4 regions of the Bacillus sp. N1(2025) genome follow, and region 2 is predicted to be linked to each of the others. Evidence: riboswitches for the same ligand, from Rfam matches in the RefSeq annotation. Region 2 holds a riboswitch; each other region holds the start of a gene.
The links. Region 2 has a riboswitch for S-adenosylmethionine ahead of ACNFN4_RS05860 (5-methyltetrahydropteroyltriglutamate--homocysteine S-methyltransferase). Riboswitches for the same ligand answer to the same signal wherever they lie in the genome.
Positions count from the first base shown of each region.

Region 1: another riboswitch for S-adenosylmethionine. It lies ahead of ACNFN4_RS11550 (bifunctional homocysteine S-methyltransferase/methylenetetrahydrofolate reductase); the one in region 2 lies ahead of ACNFN4_RS05860 (5-methyltetrahydropteroyltriglutamate--homocysteine S-methyltransferase).
Region 3: another riboswitch for S-adenosylmethionine. It lies ahead of ACNFN4_RS15410 (phosphoadenylyl-sulfate reductase); the one in region 2 lies ahead of ACNFN4_RS05860 (5-methyltetrahydropteroyltriglutamate--homocysteine S-methyltransferase).
Region 4: another riboswitch for S-adenosylmethionine. It lies ahead of metN (methionine ABC transporter ATP-binding protein MetN); the one in region 2 lies ahead of ACNFN4_RS05860 (5-methyltetrahydropteroyltriglutamate--homocysteine S-methyltransferase).

Region 1 covers NZ_JBLTJB010000004.1:225,905-231,307, reverse strand. Annotated here, with positions in the region: gene ACNFN4_RS11560 (pentapeptide repeat-containing protein) at 1-221, opposite strand, end outside; gene ACNFN4_RS11555 (GNAT family N-acetyltransferase) at 445-885, opposite strand; gene ACNFN4_RS11550 (bifunctional homocysteine S-methyltransferase/methylenetetrahydrofolate reductase) at 968-2,809, opposite strand; SAM riboswitch class I at 2,899-3,020, opposite strand; gene ACNFN4_RS11545 (YajQ family cyclic di-GMP-binding protein) at 3,121-3,612, opposite strand; gene ACNFN4_RS11540 (CvfB family protein) at 3,712-4,608, shown strand; gene ACNFN4_RS11535 (BMP family lipoprotein) at 4,766-5,403, shown strand, end outside.
Region 2 covers NZ_JBLTJB010000002.1:200,240-205,642, reverse strand. Annotated here, with positions in the region: gene galE (UDP-glucose 4-epimerase GalE) at 1-289, opposite strand, end outside; gene pepT (peptidase T) at 500-1,732, shown strand; gene ACNFN4_RS05870 (hypothetical protein) at 2,309-2,476, shown strand; gene ACNFN4_RS05865 (LURP-one-related/scramblase family protein) at 2,580-3,056, shown strand; SAM riboswitch class I at 3,141-3,227, shown strand; gene ACNFN4_RS05860 (5-methyltetrahydropteroyltriglutamate--homocysteine S-methyltransferase) at 3,305-4,441, shown strand; gene ACNFN4_RS05855 (methyltransferase domain-containing protein) at 4,476-5,357, opposite strand.
Region 3 covers NZ_JBLTJB010000006.1:254,307-259,709, reverse strand. Annotated here, with positions in the region: gene sat (sulfate adenylyltransferase) at 1-896, opposite strand, end outside; gene ACNFN4_RS15415 (inorganic phosphate transporter) at 945-2,009, opposite strand; gene ACNFN4_RS15410 (phosphoadenylyl-sulfate reductase) at 2,022-2,723, opposite strand; SAM riboswitch class I at 2,851-2,955, opposite strand; gene pyrE (orotate phosphoribosyltransferase) at 3,057-3,689, opposite strand; gene pyrF (orotidine-5'-phosphate decarboxylase) at 3,686-4,405, opposite strand; gene ACNFN4_RS15395 (dihydroorotate dehydrogenase) at 4,374-5,309, opposite strand; gene ACNFN4_RS15390 (dihydroorotate dehydrogenase electron transfer subunit) at 5,309-5,403, opposite strand, start outside.
Region 4 covers NZ_JBLTJB010000003.1:259,419-264,821, reverse strand. Annotated here, with positions in the region: gene metQ (methionine ABC transporter substrate-binding lipoprotein MetQ) at 1-567, opposite strand, end outside; gene ACNFN4_RS09110 (methionine ABC transporter permease) at 581-1,249, opposite strand; gene metN (methionine ABC transporter ATP-binding protein MetN) at 1,242-2,267, opposite strand; SAM riboswitch class I at 2,373-2,479, opposite strand; gene ACNFN4_RS09100 (SCP2 sterol-binding domain-containing protein) at 2,590-2,940, opposite strand; gene ACNFN4_RS09095 (thioredoxin family protein) at 3,037-3,357, opposite strand; gene ACNFN4_RS09090 (toprim domain-containing protein) at 3,360-3,725, opposite strand; gene ACNFN4_RS09085 (YusG family protein) at 3,795-4,031, opposite strand; gene gcvH (glycine cleavage system protein GcvH) at 4,086-4,469, opposite strand; gene ACNFN4_RS09075 (arsenate reductase family protein) at 4,529-4,885, opposite strand; gene ACNFN4_RS09070 (acyl-CoA dehydrogenase family protein) at 4,999-5,403, opposite strand, start outside.

The DNA of each region.
Region 1 (5,403 bases), on a different contig from region 2:
CATTTGTCAAACAGGACATCCGTACATTCCATATGTCTGAAAGAGACATCCGTAAAAACGGTGTTTCTGAAAATGACTTTATCGGCGCGCAGGCCGTCCAGTTTGCCGTTTATCACGGCGTTTTCTATGACGACTTCTTTTATGAGGTCGTCCTGAAGCGCTTCAGTGAAAGAAAGCACCGGCAATTCTTTCGGGATTTTCGGTTTTTGGATCGTATTCATCTCGTACTCCCTTTTCTAAACATAATAGCTGAAACCGGCAATTGGCAGATATCGCTTTCGACCCTGCCACCCTTGCCGAATGGCGTGTTGCTTACTGAACAAAGGGTAATATCAAAGCGGGATCGCGTCAATAGCGGCGCTTATAAAAGCTTCATTCCGTTTGAACGTCATCCGCCCGCTGAAAGATAAAAACAAAGCCCTGATAAGAGGGCTTTTGTCTGTTTCAGGCGAGTTCTTTATACATGATCACATGCGGGCCGATGCCGGGTATGTCAAAGGGGCTGCCCGTGCTTTTCCAGCCGAGCTTTTCGTAATATCCCTTTACGTGACATCTGGCGTTGCACCAGACAAGCGCCGCCCCCATATCTGCCAGTTTCCGTTCCGCATAGGCGATTAACGTGCTTCCCGCTTTTTGCGTCCGGTATTCCTCAAGCGTCGCCATGCCGCGCAGCTGGTAGGCGGGCGCTGCCTGTAAAGCCTGCTGGTTCTGCGGGTAGAAAGAAGCGATGCTGATCAATGTTCCGTCGTAAAAACCTCCGAGATGAAAGGCTCCTTTGACGCTGTCCTGATCATATTTACAATCCTCAATCGTCTGATGGGGGCGCAGCACGCTGTGTCTGATCGCGTATGTGTCTTCTGCGGTGATGGGTTTTACTTCAACCATGAAAAAATCCTCCTTTGCTTGATTCTTTTTCTGTATCGTACCATGAAAAAGCCGCCTGTCATATCAGGCGGCTTCTTTCGCGTCAATGCAAATATACATCAGCCCGCTTTTCATCCTTTTGCTTAATATAAGCTGCAAGCTCTGACGTCAAATCAGAACGGAGAAACGGGGTGATTAAATAAATTCCGTTAAACAGTTCGCACGCCGTGTCGAGAAGCGACTTGGCGATGGCGAGGCCTTCGGCTTTCTGCTTTCGCTTGTCTTCGCCGGCGAGCGCCATTTTTTCGCGGATGCTGTCTGACAGCTTAATGCCCGGGATTTCATGATGAATGAACTCTGCGTTGCGGCTGCTCGTTAACGGCATGATTCCGATATACACCGGTGTTTTGAGATGCTTCGTTTCATGATGAATGTCAATGAGCTGCTGCTCCGAGTAGACAGGCTGGGACACGAAGTAGTCAGCTCCGCACTCGATTTTTTTCTCCAGCCGTTTGACTGCTTTATCAAGGTGGCGGACATTCGGATTAAATGCTCCGGCTACGGAAAAGTTCGTTTTCTTGCCGAGCGGTTTCCCTGATAAAGAAATGCCCTCGTTGAATTGTTTAATCAGCCTGATCAAGTCAAAGGACGTTAAATCATAGACGGAGGTAGCCCCCGGAAAGTCGCCGATTTTTGAAGGATCGCCCGTGATGGCTAAAATGTCGGTGAGCCCGAGCGTATCCAGCCCCATTAAATGTGACTGAAGGCCGATGATGTTGCGGTCTCTGCATGTAATGTGAACGAGAGAACGGATATCAAGGCGCTCTTTCAGCAATGAACCGCAGGCGGCATTGCTGATCCGCGGTGTCGCCAATGAATTGTCAGCGAGCGTCAGCGCTTCTATGCCGGTTTCTTTTAATTCAGCCGCTGCTTGCAGAAATTTGTCAAAATTCAATTTTTTCGGCGGATCAAGCTCTACGATAATTGACCGTTTTTGAGCGGCGATTTCGTTTAAACCCGGCTCGGTCCGTTCATTCCGGACGGAGATGACTTCTTCTTCCCGTCTGATTTTCACTTCTTTATCAGTGACGGGAGAAAGTCCGCGGACCGCTTCAGCCATGGCTCTGATATGGTTTGGCGTCGTACCGCAGCAGCCGCCGATAATGCGCGCGCCCTGAGTGCGGAACTGTACGGCGCTCTCCCGGAAATAGGCATCGTCCGTATCATAAACAAGCCGGCCTTCTTCTAAAGACGGAAGGCTGCTGTTCGGATAGACCGATAAATAAGCGTCACGGAAAATCGGCACTTCGGTGAGCGCTTCAATCATGTGGTACGGGCCGAGCCGGCAATTGATTCCCGTTATGTCAGCGCCGAGATCGGCAATGGACCTGAGGGCTTCCCGAAGCGGCGTTCCGTCCTGCAGCACGCCCTGTTCGTGCATGGATACGTTCAGCATAATCGGAAGTTCCGTTTCTTTTCTCGCGATCTTCAGCACTTCGCGGGCCTCTTCTAAATCATAGTATGTTTCCAGAAGCAGACCGTCCGGCTCTTCGTGCAGCAATAAATAAAGCTGCTCCCGAAAGCTGCGTTTAATCTCCTCCAGGCTGTAGGCGTTTTTGTTAAAGGTGCGGATGCCGCCCATCGTTCCCAATACATAAGCGCCGTCTGAGGAAGCGCGCGCGATTCTGACCGCCTCCTGATTGATTTTTTTCGTTTCATCCTCAAGTCCGTATCTTGAGAGCTTAATAAAATTCGCGCCGTACGTATTTGTCTGGATGATGTCTGCCCCGGCTTCCACGTAAGCCTTATGTATCCGCTTGATTTCTTCGGGCTTTGATACGTTCAGTTCCTCAAAACATCTGTCAATGCCGTAGGAATAGAGGAGAGTGCCCATCGCGCCGTCCCCGATTAAAATCCGTTCTTCTAAGTCTTGTAATAGTCCCATTGTTTGCCTCCTTCATCACATTCAGCAAGGAAAAAAGAGAAATAAAAAAAGTCTTCTTAAGAAGAAGACTTTGTAATCATTTGTCTCTCTTCTTATCTTCCAAGCTGTTTTTAGCTTGCTGGATTTAGCACCTTGGTCATGGTTTGGGTAAACCACTACACCGGTTGCTGAAGCGTCGTCGGGCCAGTCCCTCGGCTTCTCTTGATAAGAACGTTCATGTAATTGTCATGGGTTTCCAAAACTTAACTGTGAAAATCCCTTTCTCCAAATTTACCGAAAATAGAGACAATAATCAATAGGAATCACATAATTTATCTAAAATTAATAAATTGAACGTCAATCGGCAGGTCTGCTCCGCGGACGGCTGCAATAATCTGCTGCAGATCATCTTTATTTTTTCCGGTGACGCGCACTTGGTCGTCCTGAATCTGCGACTTGACCTTCAAGCCGGAGTTTTTAATCACCGCGTTGATTTTTTTGGCATTGTCTTTATCAATGCCCTGTACAAGCTTCGCGCGCTGGCGCACCGTGCCTCCAGTTGCATTTTCGATTTTGCCGTATTCAATGTTTTTCGTCGGCACGTCCCGTTTGATCAGCTTGCCGCTCAGCACATCTTTGAGCTGATTCAGTTTAAACTCGTCATCAGAAATCAGGACAAGTTCTTCCTTTTCTAACTTCACATCGCTTTTCGATCCTTTAAAGTCATAGCGCGTGCCGATTTCTTTCAGCGTCATCTGAATCGCATTCTGCACTTCGGGAAATTCAACTTTGGATACAATATCAAAAGAACTTTCTTTTGCCATGAGAAAACCTCCTATAACATTTCACTTATGAGTTGATTATAGTAGAATAAAGAGAAATGTCCAACAGCATAAAGCATGAATTTATGCATATTGGAAAAAATGAGAAAAACATCAGCCTCATACGGGCGAATCAGGAAGGACGATAACATGAGACCAGGGCAGCAGCTCACGCTTAGTATAGATCACCAAACCGATTTCGGTTATTTTTTAACCGACGGCGAGGATACGGTTCTTTTACATAACAGTGAAATCACAGAGGATATCGAAGACAGAGATGAAGTGGACGTATTTATTTACGTCGATCATCAGGAAAGACTCGCGGCGACGATGAAAAAGCCGCTCATCAGCTTTTATGACTACGGATGGGTGGAAGTGACGGACGCTGTGGAAGATATGGGCGTATTCGTCGACGTCGGTCTGTCAAAAGACGCGCTCGTCGCAACGGAGCACCTGCCTCCGTACAAATCCGTCTGGCCGCAAAAAGGAGACAGACTGTATTGCATGCTGAAGGTGACAAGCCGCGGGCGCATGTTTGCCAAACCGGCGCCTGAGGATATCATCAGTGAATTATTTACGGATGCAGAGGAAGACGTCATGAATAAAGACCTGACAGGCACGGTGTACAGACTGATTGCATCAGGATCTTTTCTGATTACCGATGAAGGCATCCGCGCGTTTATTCACCCTTCAGAAAGAAAAGAAGAGCCGAGACTCGGCAGCCGCGTGACAGGGCGTGTCATCGAGGTAAAGGAAGACGGCTCCGTCAACATGTCCCTGCTGCCGAGAAAGCAGGATGCGCTTTCGGTTGACGCGGAAGAGATTCTGACCTACCTGAGATCAAGAAACGGCGCGATGCCTTACGGAGACAAAAGCCATCCTGACGATATCCGCGAACGGTTTCATTTAAGCAAAGCCGCCTTTAAGCGGGCGCTCGGGCACCTGATGAAAAACGGCAAAGTGTATCAGAAAGACGGCTGGACATACGAAAAACAATAAATGTTCTGCAAAAACATCGGTGAACCAAAACCGATGTTTTTTATTTTCTCAAAAGCTGCTATATTCCTCATTTGTTTAACATCCTGTTTTATTGAAATAAAATATTCTGACATCCGAACCGATATATAACTATAGAAAAAACAAAAGGAGAGTTTCAATGAAAAAAATGGCGATATTTGCGGCTGTACTGCTGATTGCGCTCAGCACGGCGGGATGTGCCGGCAAATCTGAGGAAACGGCGGCCGAAAAAACGAAAACAATCGGCATCATGCTGACAGACAACGGCCTCGGCGACCAATCATTTAATGATTCAGGCTTTCAAGGTTTGATGAAAGCGAGAGACGAGCTCGGCATCACATTTGACTATCGGGAAATAAAAGATACCGGTACATACGAAAAAGGACTGACCCAGCTTGTCCGGGAAGGCAATGATCTTGTTGTGGGGCTCGGTTACAGCATGCAGGCGGATTTAGAAAAGGTCGCCAAAAAATATCCGAAGCAGCGGTTTGTGCTGATTGATTCCGTATCAGACCTGGATAATGTCACCTCCGTCACGTTTAAAGAGGATGAAGGAAGCTTCTTAGCCGGAGCGCTGGCGGCTATGACGAGCAAAACCGGCACGATCGGATTTATCGGCGGTTCAGATGCCGACGTCATTAAACGGTTTAAAAAAGGCTATCTGAAAGGCGCGGAATCAGTCAAACCGAAAATCCGCGTGCTGTCGGACATCAGCGGTACGTTTGATGATGATAAGCTCGGGAAGCGCATCGCCCAAAACATGATCCGAAAAAAAGC
Region 2 (5,403 bases):
AATAACGGAGCGGAACAGCCACAGACTCACCGACCGCTTTTAATCCCGCAAAATGAATGACGGCTTCAATCTCATTTTCAGCAAACACCCGGTGAACGGCATCACGGTCAAGGAGATCCGCTTCATAAAACACAAGCCCTTTTCCGGTAATGTCTTTCACACGCTCCAATGCTTCCGGTGAACTATTTGACAGATTATCCAGAACCACGATGTCATAGCCGCCGTTTAACAGCTCGACACATGTGTGGCTTCCGATATAACCCGCTCCGCCTGTCACTAAAATCGCCATGAAGAAAGCCTCCTCTATTGAATGAATTGACCATATTATATCGGTTTTTTCTTTCTCAAACATCCATTTCCAAAAAGTTTAATCGTTTAGTCATCGTTTCTTCATAATTTGTTTTCATTCGCGTAAAACAGAGAGCCCTCGATTCAAACGGGTTGTGAAATAGAAATCCCTCCCCCGCGCATGGTAAGATAAGACAAAGGAGATGACGGTATGAAAAATGAAATCATTGAACGCTTTACCTCTTACGTAAAAGTCGATACACAGTCTGACGAAAACAATGAAAACTGCCCTTCAACCCCCGGCCAGCTGACATTGGCCAACATGCTGGCAGATGAATTAAAGTCGATCGGCATGACAGAAATCACAGTCGATGACAATGGGTACGTCATGGCGACTCTGCCGGCGAATACGGATAAAGACGTGCCGACTGTCGGTTTTCTGGCTCACGTGGACACCGCGACCGATTTTACCGGAAAAAATGTGAATCCTCAGATTATTGAGAGCTACGACGGACATGATATCGTTTTGAATGACAAACTCAATGTCGTTCTGTCGCCTGAGCAATTCCCGGAGCTCTCCCGCTATAAAGGCCAGACGCTGATCACAACAGATGGCACGACGCTGCTCGGAGCCGACAACAAAGCGGGAATTGCCGAAATCATGACGGCAATGGCGTACTTGATCAAACATCCGGACATCAAACACGGAACGATCCGGGTCGCGTTCACGCCCGATGAAGAAATCGGCAGAGGCCCTCACAAATTCGATGTCGGCCGCTTCAACGCCGCATTCGCCTACACGATAGACGGAGGCCCCCTCGGCGAACTGCAATATGAAAGCTTTAACGCAGCCGCCGCAAAGCTGACTTGTTACGGAAAAAGCGTCCACCCGGGAACGGCGAAAAACAAAATGGTCAACGCTTCAAAAATCGCGATGGAATTTCATCACGCGCTGCCGAAAGAAGAAGCGCCGGAATATACGGAAGGGTATGAAGGCTTCTATCATTTACTTTCCATGAACGGAGACGTTTCTGAAGCCGCCCTGTCGTACATCATCAGAGACTTCGACAGAGACCGCTTTGCAGAACGAAAAGAATATATGCAGAAAACCGCCGATGCGCTGGCGGCCAAATACGGCAAGGAAAGCATCAAGCTTGAACTGCGTGATCAATATTACAACATGAGAGAAAAAATCGAACCGGTCAAAGAGATAGTCGATGTCGCCTATCAGGCCATGAAAAACCTCGATATCGAACCGATTATCGAACCGATCCGGGGCGGAACCGACGGATCACAGCTCTCTTACATGGGACTGCCGACACCGAACATTTTTACGGGCGGCCAAAACTTCCACGGAAAATATGAATACATTTCCGTCGATCATATGGAAAAGGCGGTAAACGTCATTGTTGAAATCGCCAGGCTCTTTGAAGAGCGCGCTTAAAACCAAAGCCCCCTGCTTTGGTTTTTTTCTTTCACATGAAACCTTTCCTTCTTTCTTTCCGTATATAAGGTATGAAATGGAAAGAAGGAGTGAAGACTATGGCAAGAGGGACTGTAGCGAAAGAATTGAAAAAAACCTTAAAAGACCCGCGTGTTCTGGAGACGAAATCAAACCCTTTTAAAAAGCTGCGGAAAATGTTCAAACGATTTTTTTAAGATAACATCTCGTTTTCTTTAAAAAAATAAAGAAAGCGCTGTCATTCCGCAGTCATCTGTTAGAAGCAGTTATTTTGCATATTATAAGGTTTTTTAGGGTACTGAATAACACAAGGCAAACGAAAACAACGAAGTGGTTAATTAGACTCTTACAAAAAATAGTGAAAAAGTTATATAAACGATCATCATTCATCAGCCGATACAATCTATAGAACCACAACAAGAGCAAATTTTCTTCAACCCATAGTCATTTTTACGGAAAATGACGTTATTTTTTAAAAAAGTGACAATTGTTTGAATACTTTTCGTTTGTTTTTTTGTACAATAATAATACCAAAACTTTTTTTGGGAGGTATGTAAAATGATGCTACTTATTTTTGCTGCTTTGACAGGGTATCTTGTTTTCTCTTTCAGTAAGGACAACCGCCGGAAAACGCCAAAGACAAGCCCGCTGGTGACAGCTGCCGACACGAATAACATCATTGATTTAAATGCGATCCGTCAAAAACGCCGGATGCCGCTATCATAAAAACGACAGCTGCCGCAAAATCGGCAGCCTTTTTTTTATGCACCCGGCCGATATGAAACCATCCGCCTCCTTTTTTCGTACAACATAAAAAAGGAGTTTTTTTATGTACCATTTTTATATCAAAGAGCGGATGTTTACGTTTAAGAATCGTTTTCAAGTGTTTCTTGAAAGCGGGAAAGAAGTCTACAATGTTGAAGGAAAGCTGTTTTCATTCGGTGATGAACTGAAGCTGACTGATTTGGACGGCCGCACGCTCGCCAGCGTCAATCAGAAACTAATGTCGCTCGTTCCCCGTTACGAGATTTCCGTCAGCGGCAAACCCGTCTGCCAAGTCATCAAGAAAGTCACGTTATTCAAACCGAAATTTGAAATTTCCGGACTCGGCTGGGATCTTACCGGCGATGTGTGGGGCCGGAATTTTCAAGTGACAGACGGAAAATCAAACCGGATGACCGTCACCAAATCATGGATGAGCTGGGGCGATTCCTATCATTTGCAGATTGAAAAGGAAGAGGATATCGTTCTTTGTCTCGCGATCGCCATCGTGATAGATATGATTCTATTTGAGGGTGACAAATAAAAATATTTATCGAAATATATTGACAATATAAGATAATATACTAAGATTAAGAGTATTACAGTTTATTCTGAAAAATAGCATATTTCCTTATCAAGAGAGGTGGAGGGACTGGCCCTATGATACCCGGCAACCGCTGTTCAGCAGAATGGTGCTAAATCCTGAAGATAAGGTTGAGATTTGCGGACGCAAGCTCTTCCCTATCCGAGGGAAGAGCTTTTTATATTTCATCAGGAAAGAAGGAATCGTTCATGTCACAGCAAAACACAGAACAACCATTGCATACGCTTCTAAGAAAAAACCCGCCGTTTCGCGCGGATCAGGTCGGAAGCCTGCTGCGGCCGGCGGCTGTGAAGCAAGCCCGCCTGCAAAGAGCGGCGGGTGAGATTTCGGCAGAACAGCTGCTCGAAATCGAAAACAGAGAAATCATCCGCAGTGTGGAAAAGCAGAAAGAAACCGGCCTCAATGTCGTGACTGACGGCGAATTCCGCCGTGCCTGGTGGCATTTTGATTTTCTCGAAAACTTAGACGGCGTCGAAGCATTTACGCCTGAAAGCGGCATTCAGTTTCACAACGTACAGACGAAAGCGCGCGGCATTAAAGTAACGGGAGATATTGATTTTTCTCAGCATCCGATGCTCGAAGATTATAAATTCCTGCACAGCATTGCCGGCGATGCTGTTCCGAAGATGACCATCCCAAGTCCGAATATGCTGTTTTTCCGCGGAAAATTGGAAAAAGCGTCCTACCAGAATGATTACAAACAATTTCAGCACGATGTGTCAAAGGCGTATAAAAAAGCGATTCAAGCTTTCTATGACGCCGGGTGCCGCTACCTTCAGCTCGATGACACCGCATGGGCCGTTTTCTTATCAGAAGCGGGGCTTCGTCAGATTGAAGCTTTCGGCACAACGCCGGATGAGCTGCGCAAGCTGTTTGCCGCTTCCATTAATGACGCCATCAAGGACCGCCCTGACGATCTGAAGGTTACGATGCATATCTGCCGCGGCAACTTCCAATCCACATGGACGGCTGAAGGCGGCTATGATGCAGCGGCTGAAACGATTTTTGACGGGCTTGATCTTGACGGATTGTTCCTGGAATATGATGATTCCCGCTCCGGCGGCTTTGAACCGCTCCGCTATGTCAAACGCTCTGATCTTCAGCTTGTGCTTGGATTGATTACGTCGAAACATGGCGAACTTGAAGACAAGGACGCGATTAAACGCCGGATTGAAGAAGCTTCACAATATGTCAGCCTGGATCAGCTTTGCCTCAGCCCGCAATGCGGATTCGCCTCCACTGAGGAAGGAAACCTGATCACAGAAGAACAGCAATGGGCGAAACTGCGCCATGTCGTCAACATTGCCGGTGAAGTCTGGAAATAAAAAAAAGACACGCGTTTAGCGTGTCTTTTCCGTTTTACAGCGGACCGGTTCCGATTAAAATATCGATATCTATCGTGACAGCAGCCTCTTTCCGGCTGATAAACCGCCGGATGCTGTCATCAGTGCATTTCCATGTTAAGGGCGTCATTTTCACAAGCCGCTCGAGGTCAGGCTGCGATAAGGTCTTCGTGTAACACAGCCGTTTGCGCTCAAAGGTTTGAAAGCCCGCTTGGAATCGTCCGGCCGCAGAATCGGCGGTGTCATTCCGCCGAGGACTGTCTCCGAAGAAGAATTCCCTTACTTCCTTCAAATAATCACGCCGCGGCACCGCTTTAATGACTGTGCCGCCCTTTTTTAAAAGCCTGCTGCATTCCTTGTAATTCCAAGGTGATAAAACGGACATTACGACATCAAAACAGCTGTCGGCAAACGGCGCATCCGCCACATCAGCGACGGCAAAAACCATATGATTCCCGAAGGCCTTTGCGGCGTGCAGCACACCTTCTTTCGAGAGATCAATGCCGATTCCCGTCACGGAAAAAGCGTGCTGAAGCAATTTGCATACGGCGGCTAAATGAGAGCCTTCTCCGCACCCCGCATCCAATATCGCCGCCGGTTTATGCGGAGATTGCTTACGGCTGATGACGGCGGCGATCTCCTTTTGAACCGGCCCAAAAAATTCCCGGCTGTCAAAAAGCTCGCGTCTCGCTTCGAACAGCTGCCTGTCATAGCGGGTTTTGACCGATTTATTGAGGAAATTCACATATCCTTGTTTTGATATATCAAATGTGTGCCCCTGTCCGCAAATCAAGCTTTTGTATTGTGAGACCGCCATGGCCGATCGGCATAGCGGACACCTGAACACGGACTGGCATGATTGCAGTAATTCCGCGCGTTTTCTTTTTATAGACGTCAAAAAAACACCTCATTCATTCGTTATTCCGATGAAATGAAAAAGGCAT
Region 3 (5,403 bases), on a different contig from region 2:
TCAAACAGCTCTTGCGCTTCATATGTGCCGTAGTAATCACCGACGCCGGCATGATCGCGGCCGACGATAAAATGCGTGCAGCCGTAGTTTTTGCGGACAAGCGCGTGGAAAATGGCTTCTCTCGGCCCCGCATACCGCATTGCCGCCAAAAATACACCGAGGAAAACGCGGTCTTTCGGATAATAATGATCGAGCAGCACCTGGTAGCTTTCCATTCTGACATCCGCCGGAATGTCATCTGATTTTGTTTCACCGACGAGCGGGTTCAAAAACAGGCCGTCAACCGTCTCAAGCGCGGTTTTTTGGATATATTCGTGGGCGCGGTGAACCGGATTTCTCGTTTGGAAACCGACGATGGTTTTCCAGCCCTTTTCTTCGAAGCTTCGTCTTGTATCGGCAGGTTCAAATGTAAACTCAGGAAACTGCTTTGACGCTTTTTTAACTAATGTGATCGGCCCGCCGATATACGTATCGCCGCGCGAAAATAATTTTTTCACGCCCGGATGCGCGGCATCATCGGTTTTATATACGTGAACAGCTTCTTTTTGTTTATCCGGCGTATAAATATCTTCGATGTCGACGACGCCATATGTTTCTCCGCCGTAAGTCAGTTTCACCGTGTCGCCGACGGCAAGCTCAGCCGCTTTTTCTGAATCGACCGGAAGCGTGATCGGCAGGGACCAGACAACCCCGGATGCCAGACGCATATTTTCAACGACTGACACGTAATCTTTTTCTGTGAAAAATCCTTCAATCGGGCTGTACCCCCCGATGCCGATCAGCTCTAAATCAGCGAACGAAATCAAATCAAGCTCAATTTCTTTTTGGACGGATGTAAGATCATACTGCTCATTCACCCGGTTAATTAATGTTCCTCCGTGCGGTGCTAAACTCATAATACATGATTCCTCCCAGTTAACAGATAAATAAACTCAGATTAATAGTTAAATGCCCCCGCCTTGTTCATGGACAGAGCGTTTCTCTTTTCGGATGGCTTTCATCAGACTGGCGGCTCCGCCAGCTGCCAAAAGCACGCTGGCCATCATAAAGATGGAATAGTAATCTCCTTTTAACAGCAGGGAGACAAGCAGATACGAAATCGATAGTGACAAAAACGGCGAAACGACCCATACTTTGAGCATCGTTTTCACGACTTCTTTATGAAAAACGTTCGGCCCGTTTTTGGCCATTCCGATACCGATAATTGATGATGATGTGACTTGCGCCAATGGGACCGGCAGACCGAAGACGGAACTGATAATGACAAGCCCCGCGCCGGTTCCTGAAAGCAGTATGCCTTCTCCGGCTGAAAATCTCGTAATCTTTTTCCCGTTGGTTTCAAGCACTTTACGTCCTAAAAGCAGAGCGCCGAGAGCGACAAAGATGCCTCCGTACAGCGTTCCTTTGGACACGCTGAGCACGCCCGCAGCAACCAGAGGGCCCACTGCATTTGCGACATTATTCATTCCGGCTGAAAAAGCTTCCCAAAACCCCGCAATCAGCAGCACAATCCCTAAAATCTTCTGTTTCCGATTCGAAATGACTCGAATATTCAGAGAACTGAATACCTTCGAGACGAGAAACGTGAAACAGAACGCGACAAACGGTACAAGCACCCAAAAACTCACGATGACCAAAAGATGCTGTAAAAACAATACTTTGTACGCGACGCCGACACCGACAATCGCCCCGACAGTGACCTCACTCGTCGACAGCGGAATGCCGAGCACATTCGCCGTGAATAACGATAGCGCCGCCGATCCGATAATAATGCAGACAATGGTGAGCGTAATGGTTTGTTCGGGAATGATTCCGCCGCTGATCGTCTTAACAACTTCACCGCCGCCGATAACCGCCCCTGACAGGACTCCGGCCGCGCAGATGATCAGCGCATACGTTTTCTTTTTAACGGCGCCGGACCCGTAAGCGACTCCCATTGAAGCCGCGGCTCCGCTGGCTCCGATATTCATGGCAAAAAACAGGCAGAATAAAATAGCGGCTAATTCCATCGTGCAGCTCCTTTATTCATGCAGTCCGCATTCTGTTTTCGCCATGCCGTTCCATCTGCCGCTCCGCAAATCTTCCGCGGTAAATGCAGGTGAAGTGCACGGTTCACAGCCGATGCTCGGATACCCCTGATCGTGGAGGATATTGTAATCCAGCTCATGCTTGGAAGTATATCTCCAGATGTCTTTCCATGTCCAATGGATCAGCGGGCATACTTTAATCGATTGAAACTTGTCGTCTTTATTCAGGAAATTCGTATTCGCCCGGCTCGGCCCTTGATCCCGGCGAAGACCGGACAGCCATGCCGGATGCCCCGCGAGCGCTTCTCTTAACGGCAGAATTTTTCTGATGTAGCAGCACTGGTTCGGTTCTCTTTCCCACAGTTTATCTCCGTGAGCCTCGGCCTGTTCCTCAAGAGTAAGGCTTGGCTTTTTCAGGATAATGTTCAGCCCCGGGTAACGCTCTTTCACTTTTTCGATCGTTTCATATGTTTCTTTAAAGTGAAGACCCGTATCAAGAAACACGATTTCCGCGTCTTTCTTTACTTTAGAAATTAAATCGATCAGGACGATGCCCTCAATCCCGAAGCTGCACGCGTAAACAAGCTGGTCTCCGTAGTGGCCGTATGCCCATTTTAAAACGGACAGCGCGCCTTTATAGGAATCGTCTTCCGGAAATGTAATCGCCGGCTCTTCCCATGTGTCATACGTTAGCATTTTTTCTTTCCTCCTCCCGGAGACAATCAAACAGCTGTTGTTTTCTGCCGGTTGTCTTATCCCTCAATCTTTTTTTCATATAAAAAACTTTCAATCCAGCGGAATGAAAGACAGTGACCCGGTATAGCCCTTATCTTCAAAATGCTGTGCATTTTTCTGGATGCGGCACCTTGCAATTCACGCAGGTTGCCGGGCGTCATCGGTCCAGTCCCTCAGCCGCTCTTGATAAGCTTTTTAGATTTGTACTAAATTTTAGCACAATTCTAACAGAAGTCAACCCGAGTTTTTTGATAGGAATAATAAAACAGGCCCTGAGGCCTGTTTTTATTGTCATTATTTTTTAAACCAATCTTTTGACTCGGGATTCAATTTCCATGATTTCAGTTTTTCAATGTCATCTGAATGTATCGTTCCGTTTGCAAGCGCGACTTCAATCAGCGTGTCATAATCCGTTAACGAGTAATAAGGAAGACCCGCTTTTTTAAAGGCTTCTTTTGCTTTCGGCAGTCCGTATGTAAAAATGGAAATGACGCCGAGGACTTCCGCGCCCTCTCTTTGAAGGGCCGCCGCAGCTTCAAGCACGCTGCCCCCGGTAGAAATCAAGTCTTCAATCACGACTGTTTTTTGTCCTTTCTTAATGGCGCCTTCTATTTGATTTCCTTTGCCGTGCGCTTTCGGTTTGCTTCTGACGTAGCACATCGGCGCGCCTGTACGATCTGCGAGAAGCGCAGCATGCGGAATGCCCGCCGTTGCAGTGCCCGCGATCATCTCCGCCTCGGGGAAATGCTCTTTCAGCAGTTTGCCGAGCCCGTCCGCCACATCATTTCTCACTTTTGGATACGACAATGTCAGACGGTTGTCACAATAGATCGGTGATAAAATGCCGCTCGCCCACGTAAACGGCTCATTCGGGCGTAAAAAGACAGCTTCAATGTGTAATAGATGTTTTGCGATAGCCTGTTTCATCGGCGAACGCCCTCCCATTCCAGTTTAATTGCTTCATATGCTTTAACGGGGTTTTCCGCTTTTGTAATTGAGCGGCCCACGACGATGGCTGACGACCCGTTTTCTTTCGCAAATGACGGAGTCGCCGTCCGGACTTGATCGTCAGCTGCGTCACTGGCCGTGCGGATGCCCGGTGTGACTGTCAGAAATGAAGGCCGGACCGCTTCATAAATGGCTTTTGTTTCATGTACCGAACATACCACTCCGTCCAGCCCGCACTCTTCCGCCATTTTGCCGTAATGCACAACCGTTTCTAACAGCGGCTTATGCAGCAGAAGCTCTTCCTTCGCCACCTGCTCTGAAGTGCTGGTCAGCTGAGTCACCGCGATTAAAGACGGTCGTTTTCTGCCTGCCGGCGTGCCTTCTTCAAGCCCCTCTAGGGCCGCCCGCATCATGCGTGCGCCCCCTGCCGCATGCACATTGACGAGATCAACGCCGAGGCCGGCAAGCCGCCTCATCGCTTTATTGACCGTAGTCGGGATATCATGAAGCTTTAAATCTAAAAATATATCACAGTTCCGTTCTTTTAATTGGTGAATGATGGCGGGGCCTTCCTGATAAAAAAGTTCCATCCCCGTTTTGACAAAAAGCCTTTCCTTTTCAAACAAGTCTAAAAACGTTAAAGTCTCTTCCCCTGATGCAAAATCAAGCGCGATGATGGGCAGGTTGTTTTTCATGTTTCCAGCTCCTTCCGATGCATTCACTTACAGATTGAAAGCCGTGTTGGCGCAGCACACGGGGGAGCTGTTCTATGATTTCCGGGCAGACGAACGGATTGACGAAGTTCGCCGTGCCGACGGCAACCGCACTCGCTCCCGCAAGGAGAAATTCTAATGCATCCTCTGCGGTCTGAACGCCGCCCATCCCGATAATCGGGATTTGAACGGCCTGGCTGACTTCGTATACCATCCGGATGGCGACCGGTTTGATCGCCGGGCCTGACAGTCCGCCCGTTTTATTTGCTAAGATCGGCCGTCCCGTCTTGAGATCGAGCCTCATCCCGATGAGTGTATTAATCATCGTCAGACCGTCAGCACCGGCCGCTTCAATCGCTTTGGCAATTTCGGTTATGTTTGCGACATTAGGCGAAAGCTTCACATACACAGGCACTGCGGAAACTTCTTTCACCGCTTTTGTCAGTTCGGCCGCCATGACGGGATCAGTGCCAAAAGCAATCCCCCCCGTTTTGACATTCGGACATGAAATGTTAAGCTCAAGCGCATGCACATTCGGAGCTTGGCTGATGTGCTCGGCCACTTCTTTATAGTCGTCCACCTGAGAACCGGCGACATTTGCGATAATCGGCGTGTCAAATTGTTCGAGCCAAGGCAGCTCATGATTGAGCACATGCTCAAGGCCGGGATTTTGCAGTCCGATGGCATTCAGCATTCCCGCGCTTGTCTCCGCCACTCTCGGTGTCGGATTTCCGAAGCGGGCTTCGTTCGTCGTGGCTTTAATCATAATGCCTCCGAGGCATGATAAATCGTAAAATCCGGCATATTCTTTCCCGAAACCGAAACATCCGGAAGCGGGGATGATCGGATTTTTCAATTGGAGACCCGGCAGATTCACTTCTAACATTACAGCGCCACCTCCTCAGCTTTAAATACCGGCCCGTCAAGGCAGACCTTTACATAGGATGTATCGCTTTCACCCGTGCGGCACACGCAGGCGA
Region 4 (5,403 bases), on a different contig from region 2:
ATATGCTTTCGCCGTTAATTCAGGGGCGATTTTTTTGAATGTCAGGTTTTTCGGGTTTTTCGTAATGTTTTTCGTAGTGGCTTCAATCGTTTTTACCTTCGGATCAAGTGTGATCAGTCCGGCTTTTTCAAGCATCGCCAGCATACGGCCTTGTTCAGCGACATTGTTCGTCATGATGATGGTCGCGCCTTTAGGCAGGTCTTTCAGTGATTTGTATTTTTTCGTGTAAATTCCGAATGGCTCAAGGTGAACGGCTCCGGCATTCACGAGTTTGTAATCTTTATTTTCTTTCATTTCCTGTTCAAGGTAAGGAACGTGCTGGAAGAAGTTCGCATCCACTTCATTATCAGCTAACGCTTTGTTGTACATTTTGTAATCGTTCAGCACTTTTACTTTTAATGTGTAGCCTTTTTCCTTCAAGAGCGGTTCCGCTTCTTTTAAGATTTCAGCATGCGGTGTTTTTGTCGCGGCGACGACGATTTCCTTTTTATTTGAGCCGTTTGATCCGCAGGCGGCCAAAACTCCCGCGAACACAAGCAGCAGCGCACTTAATACAATCTTTTTCAATGTAAATCCTCCCTTATCTTTTGTCTATTATATTTGTAATTACATCACCGATAATCTGAATGATAAAGACGATGATGAGTATAAATACTGTCGCTACAAACGTTACATCCGTATTATTGGACTGGTAGCCTTCTACATATGCAAGGTTTCCGAGTCCGCCTGAACCGATGGCGCCGGCAATGGCGGTAGATCCGATCAGGGCGATGGCCGTAACGGTGATGCCTGAAATTAACGCAGGCATTGATTCAGGAATCAGCACTTTGAAGATAATCGTCGATGTCTTTGCTCCCATTGATCTGGCAGCTTCAATGACTCCTTTATCGACTTCCCGCAGCGCAATTTCCGCAAGACGGGCGTAAAACGGCGCGGAGCCGATAATCAGCGCCGGCAATGCGGCGTTCGGTCCTAAAATCGATCCGACCAAAATCTTAGTAAAGCCGAGAAGCAGAATAATTAAAATAAGAAACGGAATAGACCTGAAAATATTAACGACCGCCGCGATCACGGTGTTAATGATTTTATTTTCCCATAAGCTTCCCTTGCCCGTTAAAAAGAGCAGAAGACCGAGAATCGCTCCGATGATAAATGAAAAAACTAATGCGATGACCGTCATATAAAGGGTCTCGTATGTGGCCGTCCACAGCTCGGTTATATCAACGTTCGGGAACCATTTTTCAAACATTTGTGATCACCTCTGCTTCTACCTGTTTGTCTTTGATGAACCGGATCACGTTTTCTACTTCTTTTTCCTGACCGTCAATATGAATGAATAAAGAACCGTAGGCTCCGTCCTTCGTCTGTGAAATTTTCCCCTGCAGAATATTGACGTCCACATCAAAGTTTCGGATCATTTCCGTAATGAGGGGCTGCTCGGCGGCCTGCCCGACAAATGAAAGCTGAATCGTTTTTCCTGTCGCTGTTTCCTGCAGAAAATGCTGGATGGTTTCTTTCGTCTCCTCCGGTTCTGTCACCTGCTGAACGAAACGCTTGGTCATCAGTTCGCGCGGGTTTCTGAAAACTTGGAGTACTTCGCCTTCTTCAACGACTTTCCCGTTTTCCATGACGGCGACTCTGTTGCAGATTTTTCGGATGACGTGCATTTCATGGGTAATGAGCACGATCGTCAGACCGAGTCTGTCATTTATATCGGATAAAAGATCCAAAATTGAATCGGTCGTCTGCGGATCAAGCGCTGATGTCGCTTCATCGCACAGAAGGACTTTCGGATTATTGGCGAGCGCCCGGGCTATGCCGACACGCTGCTTTTGACCGCCGCTCAGCTGCGACGGATAAGATTTTTCTTTCCCCTCTAATCCGACCAGTTTAATCAATTCATCAGCGCGGCGGATCCGTTCGCTTTTTTTCACGCCGGCGATTTCCAGCGGGAACATAATGTTCTCCCGGACGGTGCGCGACCACAGAAGGTTAAAATGCTGGAAGATCATGCTGATTTCCTGGCGCGCTTTTCTCAGTCCGCGGCTGCTTACTTTATTTAATTCCGTCCCCGCGACTTCCACGGTTCCCGACGTCGGCTTTTCAAGGCCGTTCAGGAGACGGATTAAGGAACTTTTACCAGCTCCGCTATATCCTATAATTCCAAATATTTCGCCCTTTTTGATATCAAGAGTGACATCTTGGACAGCATTGACATCCCCATGCTTCGCTTTGTAAATTTTTGAAACATTTTGAAGATGGATCAAAGCAATCACCCGCCTTACACTATTCTAAGAAATCTTCCGGGTTTCTCCGCAAAAGAAAAGCCTTTCTGCATAAATGAGCAGAAAGGCTGATTGAAAAAGGCCTTTCTCTCATCTTTCAAAGCAGACCGCTTCGAGTGAATTGGCACCATTTCAACATTGTTGATGGTTGCCGGGCTTCATAGGGCACTTCCCTCCACCTCTCTTGATAAGAGAAAACATATCGTATTTTCGTCCGGAAATTCTTACTGTAGAATAGCACGGCGAATGATAAAAAGTCAATAAAATAAATATTGGAAGCTATTGTCACATAGTAGATTGGCAGTTACGGCCGTTTACTGATCGCCTGAAAAAATCCGTTTGTCAGCCAGAGGATGGCCTCCAGCTTCAGCAGAGCTCTGAATGATCCTTTCACTTTGAGTTTTCCGCTTTGGATAAGCTTTTGCAAAGAGACATCACCATGCAGGAGATGGATGATTTCCGTCTGGTTTCCGTAAAAGGTCAAATTAGATTTTTCCTTTGAAACCGACGTTTTCCTCATTTCTCCCTGTCCGTTAATTGAGACCGTTAAGGCTTCTGTTTCTCCTTGGAATGTAATCAGCAGCGTTGAGGCGTTTAATAGCGGTTTCAAAAACAGATGCTGTCCGTCATTCTCTGAAACTTCTATTTTCTCCACTCGTATAACCTCCCGTTTTAATGGCCATACATACACTTTCTCTTTTTAACGGACAGAACCCTTTATAAACCGCACGACATTTTCCTGTAAATATTGTCACATCGGGAACGTTTGCGATGTTTTTTGTTTAATCAGCTCATATAAATAGGAAACGGAGCGGAAGGCGTATCCTTTCTCAACAAGCTCTCCGCCTTTAAACAGCAAAAAGCACGGAACGCTTTCAATCTGATAGGCTTTGGCGAATGCGGGGGAATAATTCACGTTGTTTTTATAGAAGGCGGCGCCGGGCAGCATTTCTTCGACGACAGTAAGCATTTTGGACGCCAGCTGGCATGTGCCGCAAAACGGGGTGTACAAATACAGGAGATAAACGTCATCCTGAATCGATTCGAGTTCATTTTCTTGGAGTTCTTTCATGATTACCACCTCAGGTCGTTCTTTTTCAAAAATACAGTGTCAGCATCAAAGCCGGCTCTGATCAGCACAGATGCGAGATGATGGCCCGGGCACGACTCGACTTGCCTGTATGTTCTGTCTATATAAATATGGCGCGCTTCGGGAAGCTCCCGTTTCAGCTGTTTTCTTAATTTTTCTCCGGAGTCATCTGCGTCCGTTAAAATATAGACGTCTCTGTCAAACAGGCGGTCCGCCAAATCTTCCAGTTCGGTTTGGCCGATTGTTCCGTTAGTACAGACGATTTCCGCGGGTTCGATGAGCACTTCCCTGACTTTGATTTTATCAGATTTTCCTTCTACGATAATGACCTTTTCATCTCCGTTGTACATAAGCGCGTCACCTGCCGATTGTTTTAGCGTCAGATTGAAAAAGAAGGCAGTGAAATTCACCGCCAACTGTTAACACCAGCCATTCTCATAATCGCAATCGACATATTTCGGATCGCTGCCGTTTATGACATCGGCTGTTTTATAAAATTTTTGATTTTCAAATGAAAAGCCCTGTTTGAGCTCGTACTGGTCCATGCCTGTCATCTCGCCGATGGCTTCATTTTCATGAAACAAGGAAAACCGGCCGTTTTGAAAGCGGCCCGTAACGTTCTCCGTCACATCGACCTTTTGTTTATCAAAAGCCATTTTAGACACCTCCCGTTACAGATAGAATGTCCAAATGGCCCCTTTGCTATCCGATCAGTCTTCCTGTGTCATTTCGTCATATTGCTCGGAAGTCATGAGGTTTTCGATTTCTTCAGCATCAGCCGGTTCCACGACGATCATCCACGCTTTTTCATACGGAGACTCGTTTACGAATTCAGGACTGTCATCAAGGTCTTCGTTCACTTCCGTCACCGTTCCGTTAATCGGTGCGTACAGTTCGGATACGGTTTTGACGGATTCCACGCTGCCGAATGGCTCGTCCGCTTTAATTTCGGCGCCGACTTCCGGAAGCTCGACAAAGACGATGTCGCCAAGTTCGGCTTGCGCGAAATGTGTAATCCCGATACGGGCTTTTCCGTCCTCAACTTTGACCCATTCGTGCTCTTTGGAATAACGCATTTCTTTCGGTGTGCTCATCTAAATCCCTCCATTTTTTTCTTATAATAAGAAGATACCATAATTCTTTGAACCTGGCATTACATCCAATATTTTTCGAATTGGTCTTCTTTAAAGCCGACAGTGACTTTTTCGCCGTCTGTCGTAATCGGGCGTTTCAGGAGCATACCGTCTGATGCCAGGAGTTCAAGCTGTTCGTCCTCTGACATATGGTACAGTTTTTCCTTTAAGTTCAGCTCGCGGTATTTCATTCCGCTCGTGTTGAAAAACTTTTTGAGCTCAAGACCGCTCTTCTCATAGAGGTCTTTAATTTCTTCTTTCGACGGAGTTTCCTCCGCGATATGTATTTCGTTTATTTCCTTACCGCGGTCTTCCAGCCATTTTTTCGCATTACGGCACGTTCCGCATTTAGGGTACCAGTAAAAATTTAACGACATCTTCTTCACCCCTTGTAAATGATCGTCGTTATTTTAACACAATCACTTGTAAAAACCTATAACGTTGCTTCATGAAAAAGCGCCCCTGATGAAGGAGCGCTTTCAGCATGTGATCAGACCGTATATTTTTCTTCACGGAAGACGGCGGCTGCCGCTTCACGTTTTTTCTGAATGAGGTTTTTCGGCGTCAGGCGCGTCAGTTTGCGCAGCACGGAAAGCATCATGCGGAGGGAATCTCCTTCCTCCATGGCGATCAGTGATTCTTTGGCGTGCGCTTCAATGTTCTGAAGGGCTTCCTGAGCAAAGATTTCCGTATATAACAGCTTCTGCGCGGCTTTTTCGGCACCGTCCGCCGCAATTGCTTTTTCCGTTCTGAGGACGGCAGATTCCAAAGCGTAAAGCGCGCTGACAATATCGGCAATGTTCACCATGATTTCCTGCTCGCCTTCGATCTCTTTGCCGTATTTCTGCGCCGCGAGACCCGCTGTCAAGAGGGCGATCTTTTTCGCCTGTCTGAC